3 regions of the Pantoea sp. SM3640 genome follow, and region 1 is predicted to be linked to each of the others. Evidence: predicted binding sites of a transcription regulator. Region 1 holds the regulator's gene; each other region holds the start of a gene.

Region 1 (7,470 bases):
AGATATTCACGGAACACCGTGGCGTAGAGCTTGTTGCCTTTAAAAGTACGACGAATAAAGAATGCGCCCAGACGACGGAAAATCGGGCCGGCTGGCCAGAAGTTGAGGTTGATACCGGCAGCAATGTGTGGCGGGACCAGGCCCTGATGATAGAGCACGTAGGAGAGCAGCAGATAATCCATGTGGCTGCGATGGCACGGCACATAGACAATCTCGTGGCCATCCTGCGCCAGCTGGCGCACTTTTTCGCCGCCATTAACGTTGATGCCCTGATAGAGACGACTCCATAGCCAGCCCATCACGCGGTCAGTAACGCGAATCGCTTCATAAGAGAAGTTGGCGGCAATTTCTTCCATCATCTCGACAGCATTCTGCTGCGCTTTCTCATGGGAGATTTTTTTGCTGCGTGCTTCATCTTCGACGGCTTTTTCAATCGCTTTGGATTGCAGCAGACGGTTAAAGAGATCCTGACGCGCCGGTAACCGCGGGCCAATCGCCGCCAGCCGCTGACGGGCAAAATGGATGCGCGCCACGCGAGCCAGCTTCTGGGCGATCGACTTATCCGTACCGTGTTCCGTGGCCATGCGGCGCAGCGAAACGGTCGGCGAGAAGCGAACAAAACTGTCGCGTCCGTGCCAGATCACCGCAAAGAATTTCTGTACGCCGTTCAGCACCCGCAGGTGTGGCGTGGCTTCGCCCTGGACTTCACGTCCTGGTGCGCGGCCAAACATCACCGTGACCGGCAGCATCTGGATATCCAGCGTAGGATTATTGCGATGCAGATCGAGGTAATCGTGAAAGATTTTCACCGATTCCACGCTGGGCACGAAATAGGGAAAGACGCGCGGGCCATCGTGGATAAATACGTGGCGCGGCAGCAGTGAACCATCAATCTCCAGCGGAGAGAGTGGGTCAGGCAGATGATGCCGCAGACACTGCGCGCGTAAAGTCAGTAAGTCGGCCTTCGAATCGTAAGGCAAAACATACATAATAGGTCGGGTCGGATCCAGACCATGTTCAGACACGGGATCGGCCGGAATGGCCTTACTTTTTACCAAAAACGACAGTGGTAAATTAAGCAATTTGTAATAGAGTTTACGCCAACCTGACATAGACAACATGAAGCCTCTTGTTAGCAAAGCGCCGCAAGCATACCAGAAAGTGCAGCGAAGATCTGTGGTGGTGCCAATTGCACGCAGCCCAGACATTGACGTCAATCCGATAAAAGGGTTCCCACATCATGGCAAATAATGCCACCGGACTTATCAGAATAGTTAAAGCCGCAGGTTACTCCTGGCAGGGACTGCGTGCCGCCTGGCAACATGAAGCGGCGTTTCGTCAGGAGGCACTGGCTGCGCTGGTCGCCATTATTATCGCCTGCTGGCTGGATGTCGATGTGGTCTCACGCATCCTGATGATTGGGTCGGTGGTGCTGGTGGTCATTGTTGAAATCCTCAATAGCGCCATTGAAGCGGTCGTTGACCGCATCGGTCAGGAGCATCATCCGCTGGCGGGCCGGGCCAAAGATATGGGCTCTGCGGCGGTACTGATCAGCATCTTACTGGCACTGTTTGTCTGGATCGCGCTGCTCTGGACACATTTGCGATAAGCGTTCCATATCGCGCCGGAAGCCGCGTTTTGCCTGACAATCGGTTTCCATTTCGCCAATACCTGTATATACTCACAGCGACTGTATAAACAACCAGGGGGCGGGATGAAAGCATTAACCAGCAGGCAGCAGCAGGTCTATGACCTGATTCGCGACCATATTTCTTCAACAGGCATGCCGCCTACGCGCGCAGAGATTGCTGCACAACTGGGCTTCCGCTCACCGAATGCGGCAGAAGAGCACCTGAAAGCGCTGGCGCGTAAAGGCGTTATCGAGATCGTTTCCGGTGCATCGCGCGGCATTCGTCTGCTAATGGAAGAAGAAGCCTCAGAAGGCATACCGTTGATTGGCCGGGTTGCTGCCGGTGAGCCGATCATGGCGCAGGAACATATCGAAACCCACTACAAGGTCGATCCGGGCCTGTTTAAGCCGTCTGCCGACTTCCTGCTGCGCGTCAGCGGAATGTCGATGAAAGATATCGGGATTATGGATGGCGACCTGCTCGCGGTACATAAAACCCAGGATGTACGCAACGGCCAGGTTGTCGTTGCCCGCATTGATGATGAAGTCACCGTTAAGCGCTGGAAAAAGCAGGGTGCTATCGTGCATCTGCTGCCTGAAAACAGTGATTTTGACCCGATTGTTGTCGATACCCGTGCACAGTCCCTGACCATTGAAGGTCTGGCGGTTGGTGTGGTGCGCAACGGCGAGTGGCTCTGATTTGAGGCCTGCGTGCATTCGCCTTTTCTGATGCTATTCTGTCTGCCCTAATTTTGTCGCTGCCTGTTTTGCGCAGCGACACCGAGCACGGAACGGCGAATGCGCTTTATCACGGCAACCGATAAAAATCTCTGGCGGCTTGCGCTGCCAATGATCCTTTCAAATATCACCGTTCCCTTACTGGGGGTGGTTGATACGGCAGTAATAGGTCATCTCGACAGCCCTGTCTATCTTGGCGGGGTTGCGGTCGGGACCACGGTGACCAGCTTCCTCTTTATGCTGCTGCTTTTCCTTCGAATGAGTACGACTGGCCTTACGGCGCAGGCGTTTGGTGCGGGCGATAAAACTGCGCTGGCACGCGCGCTGACGCAGCCGCTGATTATTGCGCTGCTGGCAGGTGTACTGTTCATCGCTTTACGTTATCCGATTATTCAGCTGGCGACCCATCTGGTTGGCGGCAATCCCGCGGTACTGGAACAGGCGGCGCTGTTTATTCAGATTCGCTGGCTCAGCGCGCCTGCTACGCTGGCAAATCTGGTCATTCTGGGCTGGCTGCTGGGCGTGCAGTATGCGCGCGCGCCGGTGATCCTGCTGGTGGTGGGCAATGTGGTTAATATCGTGCTCGATCTCTGGCTGGTGATGGGTCTGCACTGGGGTGTCGCGGGTGCAGCAACCGCCACGGCGCTGGCGGAGTACATTACGCTGGGTGTCGGCAGCATCATGGTCTGGCGGGTCCTGAAGCTGCGCGGCATTTCGCTAAGCCTGTTGAAGCAGAGCTGGCGCGGTGACAGCGGCCGACTGCTGCGGCTGAACCGGGATATCATGCTGCGCTCACTAATGCTGCAACTCTGTTTCGCCTCGCTGACCGTGCTGGGCGCGCGGCTTGGCCCGGATGTGGTGGCAGTTAACGCGGTATTGCTGATGTTCATTACGTTCACGGCCTATGCGCTGGATGGCTTCGCCTACGCGGTTGAAGCGTTTGCCGGCGAGGCGCATGGTGCAAAAGATGGCAGCAAACTGTGGCATGTCTGGCACTCTGCCTGTCGGCAGGCGGTGGTGGTGGCGCTTTTCTTCTCGCTGATCTATGCCATTGCTGGCTCGCAGATTGTTACCCTGTTGACCTCCCTTCCTTCGCTGCAACAAAGTGCTGACCGCTATCTGGTCTGGCAGATCGTTATGCCGCTGATCGGCGTCTGGTGTTATCTGCTGGATGGGATGTTCATCGGCGCGACGCGCGGACGTGAGATGCGTAATAGCATGGTGATAGCAGCAGCAGGCTACTTTCTGACGCTGTTGAGCGTACCGGCGCTGGGCAATCACGGACTGTGGCTGGCGGTAACGGTTTTCCTGGCGCTGCGCGGTCTGTCACTGTGGCTCATCTGGCGCAGGCACTGGCGTCAGAACAGCTGGTTTGATGCCTGACGCTGCACAGATTGATACAGATTATTCCGTATTATTCCGGGTTTTTGAATCTGGTTGCTACAATTAACTTTATCCGGCGCAGTTAACCAGCGCTTTATATCGTTATTTTGTTAAGTAACAAGATAATTGTTAAACCCCGAGGATTGGAGGTCTGCCATGAATAAAGACGAAGCGAGCGGCAACTGGAAGCAGTTCAAAGGCACAATGAAAGAGAAATGGGGCAAGCTGACCGACGATGACATGCAGGTTATCGAAGGCAAACGCGATCAGCTGGTCGGCAAAATCCAGGAACGTTATGGCTATGCGAAAGATGAAGCAGAGCGTGAAGTGACGGACTGGGAAGGCCAGAATAAAGACCACCGCTGGTAATGCAGCGCTGATCAGTTAACACATTCCGGTGCACCCGCACCGGAACCACACAAGGATGCGCCAGTTACCCGCGTTTTCCCCGCTTTTTCCCCTCATCCTGATGATCGTGTTCGCAGCTTTCATGGTGCGTACAGGCTTCTACTGCAGCACAATTTTCACATAAACCATGCGCTTCAATCACACTGTGGCGTAAAGCGAACTGCGCTTCACCCGCCAGCGTCGCGATAATCTTCTCCACGCCCTGCGCCTGTTTCTCCGTTACTGCTGCACAGCGGTCGCAGATCAGCATCACTGAGGTATGTGCCGGTGCCTCGAAGTGGTGACACATAACGTAGCTATTGTTGGACTCCACCCGATGTATGAAACCCTGCTCCAGCAGGAAATCCAGCGCACGATAGACGGTGGGCGGCTTGGCCTGCGGTTCGCTGATGCGGAGTTGATCCAGCAGATCGTAGGCGCTGATCGAGCCAGGCTGTTCGGCCATCAGGCGCAATACCTCAGCACGCTGCGAAGTCAGACGTACACCGCGCTGCAGGCACATTTTTTCAGCCTGAATCAAAATTTGCTGCGATGTCATGTTTGTCATGAAAAATTCTCCGCTGGATAAGTGATGTTATTTTATCACACATAGTTTTGCGGCGCTGATGTTCGTTTTCGCCTGTTAAAACAGCATTATTTGCCTGTTAAAACAGCATTTTAAGAATTTAAGCCGCTATCTATCTCAAATCTGACGAGAAATCAGATCCATTCTCAATCGACATGAAGCGGAATTTGTTGGCATTTTGCTTTGCATCTCACTGAGTTAAGAAGTAATGTTCAGAAAGACTTAAGGAAAGTCTGGCAGTATTTGAAATAACCCGACACAGTCTGAACAATTACAACGGTTTTTTGATTGGAAAACGTCCAATCCTTTGAATTAAGACACTGTTTCCTTTGAATTCACAGCAATAACGCGTTAGCCAGGGTTCACAATAGGGCTAACAAACTATTCAGTCGTTGAATGTTTCAATGACAATTTCTCAGGTGATGGCAGGCAAATGGTGAAAAAATCCGCTCAACGTTCAGCGCTGAAGTATTCCGCTGCAGCGACCGCGCTTTTCCTTTCTTCTTCCGCCATGGCGGCAGGGACCTGGTATGATGCACGTAATGACGCCATGGGCGGCACCGGCGTAGCATCTTCTGTTTATGGCTCAGCAGTGCTGGCGAACCCGGCATTAATGACGCGTGCTAAATCTGACGATAACGTCAGCATTATTATTCCCTCGGCAGGAATTCAGGTTACTGACAAAGATAAGCTGATTGATAAAGTCGATGATATTACCGACACAGTGGATCGCTATCGCGACGTGATTGGTAACCTGACTTTTGCGGATTATCTGCGTGGCTACCCTGAACTGCGTGCTGCCTCCGGCGATGTTGCTGACAAGCTCAGCGATTTGCGCGGTAACAAAGCGGACGGCAGTGCAGGCGTGGCCGTGGCCGTCACGATCCCTAATGAGACCCTGCCTTTTGCGTTTATTACCAAAGCCTACGGTACGGCGCACGTCCGTGCCAACGTGGTCCAGGGTGATATCGACTATCTGCGCGGTGTTGCTAACGGAACGGTGCTGCCACGTCCTGGCGATCAAAATAACCTTCGCTCCAGTGCAAATGGCTTAGCGGCACTCACCATTGATTATGGTGTGGCGGTCGCGCATGAGTTCACCATCGCCGGTCAGCCGGTCTCGGTGGGCGTAACGCCGAAAGTGCAGAAAACCTCGCTCTATAACTACACTGCCAGCATCTATAACTACGACAAGAACGACATCAACAATAGCCAGTATCGCAGCACCGACACCGGCTTTAACGTTGATGCCGGTCTGGCGACTACCTTTGCTGAAAACTGGACGCTGGGTGTGACCGGACAGAACCTGGTTTCGCGCGATCTGCAGACCAAAGAGGTCAACGGGTTCCGCGATACCTACCAGATTCGCCCGCTGGTCACCACCGGACTATCCTGGGATAAAGGGCCGTTTACCGTGACAGGCGATGTGGATCTGACTGAAACCAAACGCTTCAAAACCCAGGATAACAGCCAGTATGCGGCAGTGGGCGCGGAGTACCGCGTGCTTGACTGGCTGCAACTGCGTGCCGGTTATCGTGCGGACATGCGGTCTAACGACGAAAATGTTGCCACCGCAGGTTTTGGTCTGTCACCGTTTAACAAAGCTGTCCATCTGGATCTGGCTGGCTCGGTGGGGGCTAACAACACCTGGGGCGCGATGATGCAGCTGGGCTTTAACTTCTAAGCACGATATTCAGGCTGTTCGGGGGCGGGCGATGCACTATCGCCCGCCCTTGTGTTATCCTTGCACAGAATTCCATCACCCTTAATTACCGGATTGTCTGCGCTTCATGCCTAATTTCTCTTCGCAACGTTTCTCTATCGCCCCCATGCTCGACTGGACCGATCGCCACTGTCGCTATTTTCATCGTCAGCTGACCGGTGACGCGCTGCTCTACACCGAAATGGTGACCACAGGCGCGATCATTCATGGCAAAGGGGATTACCTGGCATACAGCGAGGCGGAACATCCGGTCGCGTTGCAGCTTGGCGGTAGCGATACGGCGGCGCTGGCGCAGTGTGCGAAGCTGGCAGAGCAGCGCGGCTACGATGAAGTAAACCTGAATGTCGGCTGTCCTTCGGATCGGGTTCAGAATGGTCGTTTTGGTGCCTGCCTGATGGCCGAGGCGAATCTGGTCGCGGATGCGATTAAAGCGATGCGCGATGTGGTATCGATTCCGGTGACGGTGAAAACCCGCATCGGGATTGATGAGCTGGACAGCTATGAATTCCTGACGGACTTTATCGGCACGGTGGCAGGTCGCGGTGAGTGTGAGACGTTTATCATCCATGCGCGCAAAGCCTGGCTCTCTGGCCTCAGCCCCAAAGAGAACCGCGAAATTCCACCGCTGGACTATCCACGCGTATATCAGCTGAAACGGGATTTCCCGCATCTGACGATCGCGCTTAATGGCGGCGTAAAAACGCTGGAAGAGGCACAGACCCACCTGCAGCACCTGGACGGTGTGATGATGGGACGCGAAGCCTATCAAAACCCCGGCATTCTGGCGCAGGTCGATCAGACGCTGTTTGGTCGTCAGCACCCGGCGGCAAACCCGGTGGAAGTGGTGCGCGCCATGTATCCCTATATCGAAGCGGAACTGGCGAAGGGCACGTATCTGGGACACGTCACACGCCATATGCTGGGACTGTTCCAGGGTATTCCGGGCGCCCGCCAGTGGCGACGTCACCTGAGTGAAAACGCTCACAAGCCGGGGGCGGATGTTCGCGTACTGGAAGCCGCGCT
Region 2 (7,470 bases), 1.6 Mb from region 1:
GACCGGCACGCTGCAGTGGTACTTCACTGCCAAAGTTTTTCACCTGTTCAACCGGCATGGTCGATGGGATCAGCGGTGTCCAGATGGGACCAGGTGCGACCGCATTGGCACGGATGCCTTTCTCCGCCAGCAGGGCTGCCAGGCCGCCAGAGAAGTTAACGATGGCGGCTTTGGTCGCGGAATAGGCGAGCAGTTTCGGTTTCGGCTGGTCAGCATTGATCGAGGCCGTATTAATGATCGAGCCGCCTGCAGGCATATGTTTTGTGGCCGCTTTGGTGATGTAAAACATCGCGTACAGGTTAGTCTTCATTGTCCGATCAAACTCGTCGTCGCCGATCTCATCCAGCGATTCGCGCGTCATCTGATACGCCGCGTTATTCACCACAATGTTAATTTCACCAAAGGCTTCAACGGCTTTATCGACCAGCGCGTTGCAGTGTGATGCATCGGTAATGTCACCGGGCACTAAAATCGCTTTCTGACCGGCGGCCTCAACCAGTCTGGCGGTATCCTGCGCATCCTCATGCTCATCAAGATAAGAGATCAGCACGTCAGCCCCTTCCCGGGCAAAAGCAATCGCCACGGCCCGGCCAATGCCGGAATCGCCGCCGGTAATAATCGCTTTTTTACCCGCCAGACGGCCTGAACCCTGATAACTCTCTTCACCATGATCGGGCTGTGGCTGCATCGCGGCGGTACTGCCGGGCCACGTCTGCTGCTGCTCTTCGAAAGGGGGTTGTGGACGCTGAGTGGATGACATGACGTCTCCTCCATAAAAAAGATGGGAAAAACCTGTCAGGGCATCGATCCCTGACAGGCGGGCAATTAAGGTTTCGGTGGCGTGACGCCATCAATCTGCTCTGACTGTGCACCGGAGCCAGGACGGGCGTTGCCCAGCAGCGGCTCATCACCCAGAATCTCGGGCTGCTGCTTCGCGCTGAACTGCCCATGACCATCGTAAGCCGGGCCACTGCTCCAGCGACCTTCCGGCAGCGGTTTATCCAGTGAGGTATTCAGGCAGTAGTAAGAGTGCTCCTGCGCCTCATGTTCCTGCGGGAAGCTGTTCGGGATTGGCAGCGATGCGTTCAGGCCCCCCATCTCTTCGATCACCGCCAGCCACTGCTGCTGGTGCATGGTGTCACGGGCGATCAGGAAGGAGAGGAAATCCTTCATGCCTTTATCTTCGGTCATGTTGTAGAGGCGGGTGGCGAGTACGCGGCCGGTGGCTTCTGCGGTGACGTTAGCCAGCATATCGGCCGCCACGTTGCCAGAGGCGTAGATGTGGCTCATGTCGAACGGCATGCCGTTGGCGTTCACCGGCATTGCCGCCAGACCGGAAGAGAGAATATGGCGCGGATTCATGCCGCCCAGAATCGCATTAACGACCGGATCTTTCGCTGACGCTTCCTGGTAAGAGAGCGGTGCGCCTTCAAGGTTAAGCGCTACGGCGTAGCCCAGCATTTCGATATGGCTCAGCTCTTCGGTGGCGGTAGAGATCAGCAGATCCCGAATCCGCGCATCACCCCGCGCGCCCATCGCCTGGAAAAAGTATTGCATCGCTACACGAATCTCACCCTCGACGCCGCCGATAGCCTGCTGTAACAGCATGGCAAACTCTGGATCGGGCTTCTCTACACGAACCGGGAATTGAAGTTTTGATGAATGATGAAACATGATTATTTTCCTCGTCTGTGTTTGCAGTGGATGCAGAAAAAGCCTGGACACAGATATTGGATAAATAAAGCGAACCGAGAGCAATTAATCGCAATTTAAGGTGAAATAAGCGGCAAAAACGGTAAATAGTAGCGCTATATGTGGTCCGGCAGGGGAGGCTATGCGGGAGGTAAAAAAGAGGCGGGTGATGCAGTGCAGCAGCAATAAAAAAGCCCCTTTAAAAGGGGCCGATTCCGTAGTGGAAAAGCATCCGTGCTAATTCGCGTTCCGTCATAACAGACACAGGTTTTTAGCTTTCGCTGGTAGCTGTTGCACGCTGCAGAACATGTTCAAGAGCCTGACGGTAAATATCCTGCTTAACCACGTCGCGCTCGCTCTCCAGGTGGTGAATCAGGCCCAGCACGATGTCTTTATCGGAGACATGGGCTTTGGCTCGTGCGAGTTCAGCATGGACCGCGGCGATAACCTGTTTTTCAGTCGTCAGCGCTGTACCAGAGTTCATGAAGTAATCAGAAATCTGAGACTCTGTATTCATCGTTGTTTGCATGTCAGGCCTCATAAGAAATTGGGGAGGAATGCGTCGATTCAGAGCCGGTAACCGGCTGACGCAAAAAAAATTGCATCTGAAGGTGGAAATCCACAACACCTTCAGATGCGGTGCAAAGCACACTCGTTACAAGTGATTTAACATCACGAGACAAAGTTATACAAGAATGGCAAAGTTGTACAATAAAATTTGACAAAAGATCACTGGTCAGAGGTGTTGAGGGGCAGGCAGACAACGGAAGCGTATCGGGCTTTCAGTCTTTATCTGAGTTAATTCAGGGTTTTAAAGGATTTTTTTCCGCAGGATGATAGCGTCCGCTGGTGCGTAACGCCTCTTTTTTTCCGCCGTGCGAAAACGATACAATAGCCGTTCAGCCAGACATTTCAGCCAAAAACCTGTACAGGCCGTACAGGTTTTTTGCGCAGGGAGAGCGGACAACGCAACATGACTGCTGCAATCCTGTCCGCCTGACAGGTCATGCCACATAATTCACTTCCCACACCTGATGCAGAAGGCTAAGGTTGAGCCCTTATTCATCACAAGGAAATGATCATGGTTCACGACTATTTTGCGATTCCGCCTGCGGGCGTGACTCAGGAACAACATAAACGTTCAGTGGCTGTAGCAGCGGCGCTTTCAGTGGCAAAGGAGTCCGTCAGCGCTTCAACGTCAGCAACCGGCTCAAAAGCCTCCTGGGACCTGCAGGCCGTGGCGAATGAAATTGGTAATCTGGCCGATGCGATTCAGGATGCGCTGGAGAGTGATAGCCAGGCGTAAACCCTAACCCGGGGACGGGGCCGGTCAGGGGATGGCAGTGTTCAGGAGCCGGTAACGTCCGGTGAGCGGACGCTGCCGGAAAGCCCTATTCCATTGCGGGTGGCTCATATTTAATATACTGGCGCAGGGCGTCATGGATTGCCTGATTGTTGCCTTCCTCCAGACCGCGTTCGGCATATTCTTTTGCCAGGGCGGCCAGCACATCGTCAAATTTCCCTTTGTAGTTGAGATTATTCAGCGCAATTTGCTGACCGAGTATCGCTTTTAATACCGTGGTCTCAACCGTTAACTGTGCAACTGCCTCTTCCAGATGTTTAATTCGATCGTCGTCTGCCATAACCCCTCCAGGCCTTAAAAAAGGCAGAATAACCAGCCCGCGTTGAATATTCAAACCTCAGCGAATGCCACAGAGTCGTTGTCAGATTTTCCTTAAGTAAAAATAATCAGCGGGTGAATTTATAAGATTAGTTACTGAAAGAAAAAAACGCTGATATTCCCGTACTGCGGCAAAAGTAACCCGTTTCTGCTTACTCTCACAGCAGTGAGAAAAAAGAGGGTTAAAAAAGTGCATTACTATCAACTCCTTTGCCTAAAAATGTTCCGTGTCACTTGATTAAATGGGGGATTAGCTATTACTGTATTTATATACAGTAATCTGAGAAAGGAGTGAAATTATGGAATTCATTAAACCTGCGGACATTCGCGCCGTTATGCCTTTACCGCTTTATATCGAACGTGTGCCGTGTGGATTTCCCTCCCCGGCGCAGGATTATGTCGAACAACGTATCGATCTCAATGCGCTGATGGTGCAGCATCCCAGCGCCACCTATTTTGTCCGCGTCAGCGGCGAGTCGATGATTGAGGCGGGCATTAACGATGGTGACATGCTGGTGGTCGACAGCTCGCTCACCGCCTCACACGGCGATATCGTGGTGGCCGCCGTCGACGGTGAATTTACCGTTAAACGTCTTCAGCTTCACCCCTGCCTGCAACTGATGCCGATGAATACCAAATTTAAACCGATCGCTATCCAGACCGAAGATGCGCTGGAGGTGTTTGGTGTAGTGACCTTTGTTATTAAATCGACACACTGACCATGTTCGCGCTGGTCGATGTGAACTGCTTTTATGCGTCGTGTGAAACCGTTTTCCGGCCGGATCTGAAAGGCAAACCGGTGGTGGTGCTGTCCAACAATGACGGCTGTGTGATTGCGCGCAGCGCCGAGGCAAAGAAAGCCGGCATTAAAATGGGCGCGCCCTATTTTAAAATGCGCGAAGAGCTGACGCGTCACGCGGTACAGGTCTTCAGTTCAAATTATGCGCTCTATGCCGACATGAGCCATCGGGTGATGACCATCCTCGAAGAGATGGCCCCCTCGGTAGAAATCTACTCGATCGACGAGGCGTTTATGGATCTCACCGGCGTGCAGAACTGCATGGCGCTGGAGACCTTTGGCCGTCAGGTCAAAGAACGGATCCGCAAAGAGACCCATCTGACCGTCGGCGTCGGTATTGCACAGACCAAAACGCTGGCCAAACTGGCGAATTTTGCGGCCAAAAAGTGGAGCAAAACCGGCGGTATTGTTGATCTGTCGGACCCCGAACGACAGAGAAAGCTGCTGGCACTGATCGATGTGGCTGACGTCTGGGGCGTGGGGCACCGGATCGGCAAACGACTCAACGCCATGGGCGTTATGACGGCGAAAGATCTGGCCGATCAAAGCACCGAATCCATTCGCAAACAGTTCAGCGTGGTGATGGAGCGTACCGTCAGAGAACTGCGTGGCGAATCCTGCCTGGAACTGGAGTCAGTGACACCGGATAAGCAGCAAATCATGTGTTCGCGTTCGTTTGGCAGCCGCATCTCCGATTATGACCAGATGCGCGAAGCCGTCTGTGCCTATGCGGAGCGCGCGGCAGAGAAACTGCGTCGTGAGAACCAGTATTGCCGTCAGATAGGGGTATTTTTGCGCACCAGCCCGCACGCAACTGACGAACCCTTTTATGGCAATCAGTCTATAGAGACGTTGCTGATCCCGACGCAGGACACCCGCGACATCATCAACGTAGCAATGGCGTGTCTGGATAACATCTGGATTAAGGGATATCGCTATATCAAGGCGGGCATCGTGCTGGGGGATTTTTTCAGTCAGGGCGTGGCCCAGCTTGATCTGTTTGATGAGCATCAGCCACGCCGCAACAGCCAGGAGCTGATGCAGCTGATGGATAAAATTAACAAAACCGGCAGCGGAAAGCTGTGGTTTGCCGGGCAGGGAATCAACAAGGCCTGGGCGATGAAGCGCGAGATGCTGTCACCTGCCTATACCACACGGGTAGCAGATTTGCCGGTGGTGGCGGTTAAGTAGGTGCGGGTCCGGCCTCCTCTGTTGCTGTCGTAACAGCGTCTGCTAAAAGCTTTTTTTATCACGCGATTAAAGTGACAGGAAGTTATCCTTTGCCTGGCCCGATTGAGTCGTTTTTCATCGGGCATTTTAAAAAAATGACCAGGTAAATATAATGGATTTCAGAGAGTTTGAAGCCAGAGTAATGCTCTGGCCTGCAATACATTTCACAGCAATCATTCAATCCCGCCACCACGACGACTATGAGATTTATGCGGTCGACGACGACAACAATATCAAAACCCGACTCTTTTTATGCTTTGCTGACAATGAGAGCCACGCCAGCCTGCTTATTAAGCAGTTTATGTTATGGCTCATCAAAATAAACGCCCAGCAACGCAGGCAGCAACGGGCAGATCGCCGCAAAGAGACCGCGTTATTATCTGAATGAGTCGTGACCGGTTTGCCCTGTAACCTGTGTCGGGTTGCAGGGCACAACCGGTTATTTCCCTTGATCATCGGGCGACAGAAACGGACATCCGTCAGTGTCAGGTCGCTGACCGATCGCCGCTATCTATACTTGTTACCCGTGCCTGGGATAGAATCCGGGCTGATTCTGACAGGAACGTACCTCCCAGACCGGTAACAATGATCACGACAGCGACAGCGCATAAAAACAAAGAGCGGGGACGCCCCAGAGAGTTCGATATTGAACAGGCTCTGGATCACGCCATGATCGTTTTCCGCCAAAAAGGGTATCACGCCACATCAATAAGCGATCTGGGTGAGGCGATGAACCTCTCCGCAGGCAGCATCTATAAGGCCTTTAAAGATAAGCGCTCGCTCTTTCTGCTGGTGTTTGAACGTTACCTGTTGCTCAGAAATACCGAGCTGCGCCGTCGTCTGGCACCCTGTATCAGCGGACGGGAAAAAATAACCGAGCTGTTGCAGTTCTATCTCGACTCGGCGCGTGCTATCGAAGGGAGGCGCGGCTGTCTGGTCGTTGCCAGCGCCATTGCGCTGCAGACGATGGATCAGGCGCTGGCGCAGCGTATTGATGAGGTAGTCCGGCGTAATCAGCGCTTCCTGGTCTCGCTGCTGGAGCTGGGGCAACGGGATGGCTCAATCGATAACACGCTGGACAGTGAAGCGGCAGCCGGTTTAATCCTCTGCATTGCTTACGGTATGCGGGTGGCAGGCAAGGTCAGCGATGTGAGCAACGAACAGCAGACGCTGGCGCTGGCATTAAAAGTACTGGGGTAATCGTTACGGGGCGGGTCAATCAATAAGCCGGCATTTCTCCGCCCGCATTTTGTCGGACAGAGAAAGTCTGCAGTGCGCTTTTCCCGGCGCTGTTTATGTGCCAGGCTTTTACGTTTTATTCTGTAGCGTAATAATTAAGGCCTGCTTCGTGAAAACCTCAATCTTACTGACACTCGTAGCCGCTATTGGCTGCTCTGTTTTTGCTGCCGAGGGGGGATTTGAAACCCGCGCAGCGAAACATCCGCTGCAACAGCAGGTGACGGAAAGCGGGGAACCGCTGACGCATTAACAGAAGTCGCTGGCAGAGAGCGTCCGCTGCTTAACGGCCAAACAGCAGGCTGATGAGAGCACGGTAGTGGCGCTCATCTTCCAGCGTAGACGCTGTTTCCAGCCGTCGAAGAAGTTTGGTGCAGATCGCTTTACGGTTTACGTTCCCGCCCGCATGCAGAATTTCCACCACCACCTGGCCCAGCGTTTCCTGCTGTGAGGGCAGGCTTGCCGCATTAAAATAACGGGCAATATCGTCTGCCGTCCGCGGCAGTCTCTGGTTCGGGTACATGGGTGATTTCCTGTCAGGTGATGGAAAAACGATCGGTTCGCGGCAAAGTTATACAAAAAAAGCGAGCCTGTATAGCTATTTCAGCGCAGAAGAGGGGGTTTTTGTGCTATCTGCATAGCGTTCAGTGATAAACAGGAAAAAGGCAAAAACTGGCGTGGTGCAGGGAAAGGCGGAAGGGCACCAGGCGAGGCCTGGCACCCTGAACCGACAGCGCCATCATTCAGCGCATTAACGATAATCTTTGAGGAAAACCGGCGCCTGTCCAGTCTCGACCAGCCAGTTTAATTCGGCGCGGTCACGCGTTGAGGC
Region 3 (7,470 bases), 1.1 Mb from region 1:
GTAGTTGGGTTAGTCTGCGTTGCATCTGCGCGCCATACCATGCCGCCCAGACGAGTATACACGTCCAGATCGTCATAGATTGGGTAGCTCAGTTTAGCAGCCAGCTGAACGCCTTGTGCTTTGAATGCGCCGTTAGTAACAGTACCTTTGTTAGGCATGCGGCCCAGCCAGTCATAGCCCAGCTCGAAGCCCAGGTATGGGTTTGCCTGATAACCAACGAACGCACCTGCGCCCAGCTGGCTTTCATGAGTTGGACCGTTGTTGTTCTCGTAACCGTTACCGTAGTAACCAGTGTCGTGATACTGAGACCAGCCCAGTTTAGCACCGGTGTACCAGGTGTCATCTTTCGGAGCGGCCTGCGCTACGGTAGCGAAGCCAGCCAGTGCCACTGCAATTGCGATAGCTGTCTTTTTCATTTTGCGCCTCGTTATCATCCAAATAGGCAATGAGCAAAAAGGTTGCTCTTGGTTTAAATCCTTCGCCGGGTCAAAACGCTCGCTTATGACTCTACCGCAAAAAACGGAGGTTATTGAGCACCCTGGCGAGATAAAGTCTACAACGAGATTGGAAACTTACAAGTATGATGTGAGGCGCTTCTGTAAAAAAACAGCGATTTATACACAATTTCTAACAATTAGCCTGGTAGTATTGTCGCGGCAAAAAGCCTTAAAAACCTGCTAAACCATTGTCACAGCTCGAACTAACAGAATCAGTGGTTTAGCGACGACAGATAAGAAAAATAGCTTGGGAAACTTCTGATTTTTACTTAATGAAACAAATCCGACTGAATTTTTATCGCACTTTGCGGTCTGAGAGGCGCTTCCGATGTCCCGCTTGCCCGCAAAATCAAACCCAGCGCCTCACCCTCTGCCGCCGCATTTTCAAGTTGACGGCGCTCATCTTCGTCAAGGTCATAAGGAATCCATGCCAGAACGACACTGTAGTTTCCTGTGCGTAATGCCTTGACCATCGCCTCCACCGCATTCAGACGTTCAGAATCGGCGATATGCATACTTTTATCCAGCGGTAATCCCGACTCCTGCATCCAGGTGCGATTCAGTTTATGTGCCGGTGTTAGCCACAACTGCCAGCGTGATTGCTGACTCAGCTGCTGTAATAATGGCAACAACAGCATCTGCATCATACCGGGCTGCTCGCTGCAGCGTAACTCAGTAATTCCACCGCCCTGAGAGGCCGGAACGGAAGAGGACGCGTAATGATGAGCATAGCGTGCATTATCAGGATGTTGGGTTCGCATAAGTTAATCACCAGCAGTTGACTGTATGAATATACAGTACTGTCATCCTGGATAAAGATCAACCCAAATTTCTGAAAACGCCTCGCAAAAACGCGACAAGATTAGTTGAAGCATTATTTATTCATTGAACCCGATGACACTTTTTTCTATCTTCTAATTGCCTGATACCCAAGGCAATTTAAGAAATATTTCTGACATGGAGGTGGTGCAATGAAAAAGGTGAACCCAGTCGTAGAGCGCTCCAGAACGCGTCTGGCCTCGTTGGGGCCGATAGAGTCCCGCACCCAGTTTGGGGGGTACGCTCTGGCTGTCGAAAGTGTGGTTTTTGCCTTAATTAATAAAGACGAACTCTATCTGCGGGCCAGTGAACCCCTGCGCGAGTACATTGCCGATCGCCCGCTGCAACCCTTAATTTTTCGCAAGCGGGGAAAACTGGTCAGCCTCAATTACTTTCAGGTTGATGAGGCATTATGGCGCGATTCTGACCATCTGCTGGCGCTCTCTGCCGCCTCTTTAGAGACGGCGAAGCTGGAGCTGCAGGACAGGCAAGCCTCTCCAAGGCTGAAAGATTTGCCTAATCTCAGCGTACGCATGGAAATGATGCTCTTTGAAGCGGGCGTGATGAGCGTCAATCATCTCTATCAGATAGGGGCCAAACAGTGCTGGCTGAAGCTAAAAGCGATCAACCAGCATGTGGGGTTTCAGACATTACTGGCACTGCAGGGGGCTATTATGGGCCACCATGCGGCTGCGCTGCCGCAGGCAACCCGGGCGGAGCTGAATGCATGGTTCCAGCGCACGCTTTTATCAAACCCGGACCTCAGAAGCAGTGACAGCTAGTCACTAATAAGCGTGCGGCGCAGGCGAGCCACATCGGGCATTAATGCCACCAGCAGACCGAGTTGCTGGAGCACCAGCGGCGCACGCGTATCTGCATCTGCAGCCAGCTGGCTGATTCGCTGAGCCAGTTGCTGGCGCATCGCTTCAACATGTTCATCGCTGACCACGTCCGTCTGGAGCACATCTTCGACATAGCAAACCGTATCATCCAGTAAGGTGAGCAGGTCCGGCGCAGTAATTTTATCGCGGTGAGCGCCCAGCGCGGAAATGTAGCTCAGAAATGAGTGATTGGAGCAGAGCAACTGAAAAGCTGACTCACGCAGCTTCTGGCTGGTGCGACTTTCACTGCTCATGTTTGAGACGACAGAGGCGAGTTCAGCATCCGCATTATGCGCATCACGGCGGGCGATACGATAGGCGAGACGGTTATCCTTACCCTGATGATATTGCTCCATGATTGCATCCAGATAGCGACAGTTCGCTTTCAGAGTTCGCTCTGCCACCGCTGGCAGTTGACGAAAGCGCCAGTCAGGCCAGATAAAGGCGACAGCCAGCCAGGCCAGACCACAACCGAGTAAGGTATCCACGACGCGGGGCAGGGCGACTTCAAACCCTTCACCCAACAGGTTAAAGCAAAGCAGCACCAGCAGAGTGATAAACAGCGTAGCCTGTGCATACTGCACCTGTCTGAAAGCGAAGAACAGCACGCCGCTAATCACAATCAGGATTAACTGCCCTTCAATGGAAGGTACCAGCCATAAAACGGGTAAACCAATCGCAATCCCCGCCAGCGTTCCGCCGATGCGCAAGGCAAGACGTCGCTGCGTTGCGTTATAGTTGGGCTGGCAGACAAACAGGCTGGTCAGCAAAATCCAGTATCCCCGCTCCAGTCCGGTTATCTGAATGAAGCCGTATCCAATACAGAGCACCACTGACATGCGAACCGCATGCCGGAACAGCGCCGACGCGGGAGAGAGATGACGGCTGAAGCGCAGCCGGATATCACTCCAGCCACTTAACCCTTCGCGCGACAGCAAATTGTCACTGTGCTGTGGATCTTCCCCGGCCAGCGTCTGCTCTGATTCAATGGAAGCAAGCTGTGCGTCAATGGCGCGCAGGTTACGCAACAGCCAGAACAGCGCGCGGGTATGCGGGGCCTCAGGCTCATGCTGTTCAAGCCGTTCAATCGCTTTCTGCAAACGTTCGAACGCGCGCTCAAAGCGGCTGTCATGTACCCATCTTTCACGCATCAGGATGCAATGAGCCAGCTGGCGACAGGCCTGTGCCTGCATATTCAGCAGGCGCTGAAAGCGAAACAGAATTTCGTTATAGCGCCAGTCGCCGCGCAGCAGGTGATATTGCAGATGAGAAGAGCTGGCGCGTTCATGAATATCCTGCGCTACAAAGTAGTAGTGCAGACTGCGACGGGTGCCGCGCGACCCGCGATCGCCGCGCAGGCGACTCTGCAATGTCGTTTTGGTCAGGTTGAGCTGCGCCACCAACTGGCTGTTCACCATCGCTGCATCGATAAACGCCGCATCATCCTGCTCGCCCGCATCGGGATCGAACAGATTCGCCTTGGCATCAAGGTAGCGCGCCAGTTGTGAAAAGCTTCCTGCCAGCTGTTCCTGGACCGGCCGGACCGGGAACATCAGATGACCCAGCAGGGTCAGCAGGTTATACCACAGTGCACCGACCAGCAGCAGCATCGGCTGCATGTACCACTGGCTGAACAGCCCAATGCCGAGCATGGTATAGACCGCAATCAGCAGCGCACCAAAAGCGATAGTGGCGTAGCGCTGCCCCAGGGCACCCAGCAAAATAAAGCCCCAGGTCGAAATCGCCAGACCGATAATAAAAGCGAACGGCCAGGGAAACAGTAGCTCTACGGAAACCGAGGCGAAGCAGAAGCAGAGCAGGGTAATCAGCAGATTCTTCAGACGACCGGCCAGGCGATCATCAAGATCGGCCAGCGCAGCCGCGACCACCCCCAGCGTCAGGGGAATCGTCCACTCAATCTGATGCAGCCACCAGGGGATGGCAGCGCAGCCACTCAGCGCAAACAGGATCCGCAGCAGATAGCGCCAGGTACTGTTAAACAGATATTTCCGCCAGCCTGGCACGGCATCTGACATCGTATTAATAGCGACGGGCATTGGCTTCGCGCGCAGCACGCGCCTCTTCCACTGACACCACCCGGCGTCCAACCGGCCAGAGCGCGATGGCGGCGATCTTAAAGTTTGCAATCCCCACCGGAATACCAATGATGCTGATGCACTGCACAATCCCGACGGAGATATGCGAAAGGCAGAGCCACCAGCCGAAGAAAATCAGCCAGAAGATATTCAGGAAGGTCCCGCCGGTATTCATTATGTGGCTCTTACTTTCAGGGCGCAGCACATCAACATGTACTGCCTCGTTGCCAAATGGCAGCAGTGAAAGTTTGGTAATTTCCCAGCAGGAGCGGGTCAGCGGCAGGGTAAAAACCAGCACGATGCTGATTAGGGTGGCAAACAGCCAGCTCAGGGTGGTGAAAAAGCCGCCCAGGACAAAATTAAGAATATTTAAAACGGTGCGCATGATCTTCTTTTCCTTTTGCATTCCGCAAGATGTGACGCCAAGTTTAGCTTGTTTTAAGGCTGGAGCGCCAAGGGTCTGACAGGTAAACTCCCCCTAATCCTGTTATCTGACGTTGGTGTCGGCGTGGAACTGAAAGCAACCTCAATGGGCAAACGGCTTGCCCAGCATCCTTATAACCGTGTTCGTCTGCTGGCAGCGGGTGTCGAAGTCAGTGGCGATAAGCATGAGTATCTGATCCCCTTTAATCAGTTACTGGATATTGCCTGCAAGCGCGGGCTGGTATGGGGTGAGCTGGAATTTCTGCTGGCCGATGAAAAAGTGGTCCGGCTTCACGGAACGGAATGGCAGGAGACGCAGCGCTTTCACCACTATTTGCTGCAGGCCTGGCAGAACTGGAGTCTGGAGATGAGTGAGGTGTGCCGCGAGGTGCTCCAGTCACTGCGCGACGAAATCGGAACGTTTGGCGCGCAGGATCGCTGGCTGAATCGCCACGAGCTGCAGGCGCTGAAGACAAAGATTCTCAAACAGTTCGACGCGTTACCGATGCCGTTCACCCGCTTAAACGATTTTCCTGACTGCCGTGATAACCTGGCATTTTGCCAGCACTGGCTGGATCAGGGTGAGTCGGCCCTGAGGCAGCGAAACCGCGACTGGACTGCCGCCATGCTGACCCGCTATCAGTCGTTCTTCGCCAGCGTCGAGAGCACACCACTCAATCAGTCGCAGTGTGAGGCGGTGGTTAATGGCGAGGATTCTCTGCTGGTGCTGGCCGGTGCGGGCAGCGGTAAAACCTCTGTGCTGGTGGCCCGTGCAGGCTGGTTAATGGAGCGCAGACTGGCCAGCGCCGATCAAATTCTGTTGCTGGCGTTTGGCCGCCAGGCGGCTGAAGAGATGAACGCACGTATTCAGTCCCGGCTCTCTGCGGGTGACATCCAGGCACGGACTTTCCATTCTCTGGCTCAGCATATTATTCGTGAAGGCAGCAATAAGCAGCCGGTTATCAGTAAGCTCGAGAGCGATGCGGATGCGCGTCGTACGCTGCTACTCAGGGAGTGGCGGCAGCAGTGCCATGAGAAAAAGGCGATGGCAAACGGCTGGCGTCAGTGGCTCCGTGACGAACTAGAGTGGGAGGTACCGGAAGGGCCATTCTGGGAGGACGAGAGGCTGGCAAACCGGCTGGCGTCACGTCTGGAGCGCTGGCTCGGTCTGATGCGCATGCATGGCGGCGCACAGGCGGCCATGATCGCGGATGTGCCGGAAGAGATTCGGGATCATTTCAGTAAACGCATCAAACTGATGGCACCCCTGCTGAAAGCGTGGAAAAGCGCGCTGAAAGAGGAGGGCGCGGTCGATTTTTCGGGACTGATCCACCAGGCCATTGCGATTCTGGAAAAAGGACGGTTTATCAGTCCGTGGAAACACATTCTGGTGGATGAATTCCAGGATATCTCGCCTCAGCGTGCCGCATTGCTCAGCGCACTGCGCAAGCAAAATAAGCGCACCGCGCTGTTTGCGGTTGGCGATGACTGGCAGGCTATCTACCGCTTCAGCGGTGCAGAGATGACGCTGACCACCGCATTTCATCACTACTTTGGTGAGGGCGATCGGTGCGTGCTGGACACCACCTACCGCTTTAACGACCGCATTGGTGACATTGCTAACCGGTTTATCCAGCAGAATCCGCAGCAGCTGGCAAAACCGCTGAACAGCGTCACCAAGGGCAATAAAAAGTCGATTTCGCTGCTGTCGGAGGATCAGCTGGAAGCCCTGCTGAACAAACTCAGCGGTTACGCGAAGCCTGATGAGCGGATTCTGCTACTGGCGCGCTATCACTATCTGCGACCGGAATTACTGGATAAAGCCAGAACCCGCTGGCCGAAACTTAATCTGGAATTTATGACAATCCATGCCAGCAAAGGTCAGCAGGCGGATTACGTTATTCTGGTGGGATTGCAGCAGGGTAAAGAGGGCTTCCCGGCGGAAGTACGCGAGTCGATTATCGAACAGGGCCTGTTACCACAGCCCGAAGCGTTTCCGGATGCGGAAGAGCGCCGTCTGGCCTATGTGGCGCTGACGCGCGCGCGTCAGCAGGTCTTTCTGATGTTTGATAAGGCCGCGCCGTCCTCGTTTGTCGATCACTTCCGCGAACTGGGCGTACCCGTACTGCGTAAAGCCTGATTTATTTCAGACGATCGGCCAGATAGCGCTGATAGTCGGGGATCATAATCTCAACGTTTTGCGCAAACAGTGGCGACTGAATAATAAAATCTGCTGTGGAGCGGTTCGTGGCGACCGGGATATTCCAGACGGTCGCCAGACGCAGCAGAGCTTTCACATCCGGATCGTGCGGCACGGCGTTAAGCGGATCCCAGAAAAAAATCAGCGCATCAATTTTTCCTTCCGAGATCAGCGCGCCTACCTGCTGATCGCCACCCATCGGGCCGCTCAGCATGGCTGTCACATTCAGACCGGTATGATGATTGATCAGATTTCCGGTGGTGCCGGTCGCATAGAGGATGTGTGGTTCAAGTGCGGGCTGATTTTGTTTAACCCAGTCAAGCAGGGCGGCTTTACAGTGGTCATGGGCGACCAGCGCAATATGTTTTGTGGTGCCAAGGGTACGAAAAGTCTGTTCCATAAAAGCGTCCTGATAAGGCTCATGCGCAAGAAGAGAAAGCACGAGTTTACCTCTGGCTCTTTAATGCTATCAACTCGTACGCAGCATTTTGACCAGTGTCAGAAATTGCTGACGCGTAGCTTCGTCGAAGCGGTGAAACCAGCGATGCAGCGAA

Evidence for each region. Region 1 encodes LexA, which represses DNA repair genes until DNA is damaged. Its sites were predicted from a motif close to TNCTGTATGTACATACAGNA; they were not measured.
Region 2: umuD (translesion error-prone DNA polymerase V autoproteolytic subunit) is a predicted target of LexA. The motif match lies at 3,632-3,651, and genes of this name have one in related genera.
Region 3: sulA (SOS-induced cell division inhibitor SulA) is a predicted target of LexA. The motif match lies at 1,278-1,297, and genes of this name have one in related genera.

What each region holds. Positions count from the first base shown of each region.
Region 1 covers NZ_CP064872.1:3,572,721-3,580,190, reverse strand. The annotation lists gene plsB (glycerol-3-phosphate 1-O-acyltransferase PlsB) at 1-1,112, opposite strand, end outside; gene IV493_RS16630 (diacylglycerol kinase) at 1,241-1,609, shown strand; gene lexA (transcriptional repressor LexA) at 1,715-2,329, shown strand; gene dinF (MATE family efflux transporter DinF) at 2,429-3,751, shown strand; gene IV493_RS16615 (CsbD family protein) at 3,908-4,120, shown strand; gene zur (zinc uptake transcriptional repressor Zur) at 4,185-4,706, opposite strand; gene traF (conjugal transfer protein TraF) at 5,158-6,408, shown strand; gene dusA (tRNA dihydrouridine(20/20a) synthase DusA) at 6,515-7,470, shown strand, end outside.
Region 2 covers NZ_CP064872.1:2,013,514-2,020,983, reverse strand. The annotation lists gene IV493_RS09370 (glucose 1-dehydrogenase) at 1-760, opposite strand, end outside; gene IV493_RS09365 (manganese catalase family protein) at 826-1,674, opposite strand; gene IV493_RS09360 (biofilm development regulator YmgB/AriR family protein) at 1,964-2,221, opposite strand; gene IV493_RS09355 (hypothetical protein) at 2,774-2,998, shown strand; gene IV493_RS09350 (hypothetical protein) at 3,084-3,335, opposite strand; gene umuD (translesion error-prone DNA polymerase V autoproteolytic subunit) at 3,673-4,092, shown strand; gene umuC (translesion error-prone DNA polymerase V subunit UmuC) at 4,095-5,363, shown strand; gene IV493_RS09335 (hypothetical protein) at 5,515-5,790, shown strand; gene IV493_RS09330 (TetR/AcrR family transcriptional regulator) at 5,988-6,602, shown strand; gene IV493_RS09325 (hypothetical protein) at 6,751-6,891, shown strand; gene ycgZ (regulatory protein YcgZ) at 6,922-7,161, opposite strand; gene IV493_RS09315 (hypothetical protein) at 7,390-7,470, opposite strand, start outside.
Region 3 covers NZ_CP064872.1:2,429,313-2,436,782, reverse strand. The annotation lists gene ompA (porin OmpA) at 1-416, opposite strand, end outside; gene sulA (SOS-induced cell division inhibitor SulA) at 767-1,258, opposite strand; gene IV493_RS11380 (TfoX/Sxy family DNA transformation protein) at 1,469-2,098, shown strand; gene yccS (YccS family putative transporter) at 2,095-4,254, opposite strand; gene IV493_RS11370 (YccF domain-containing protein) at 4,238-4,678, opposite strand; gene helD (DNA helicase IV) at 4,802-6,856, shown strand; gene mgsA (methylglyoxal synthase) at 6,858-7,316, opposite strand; gene IV493_RS11355 (DUF2057 family protein) at 7,386-7,470, opposite strand, start outside.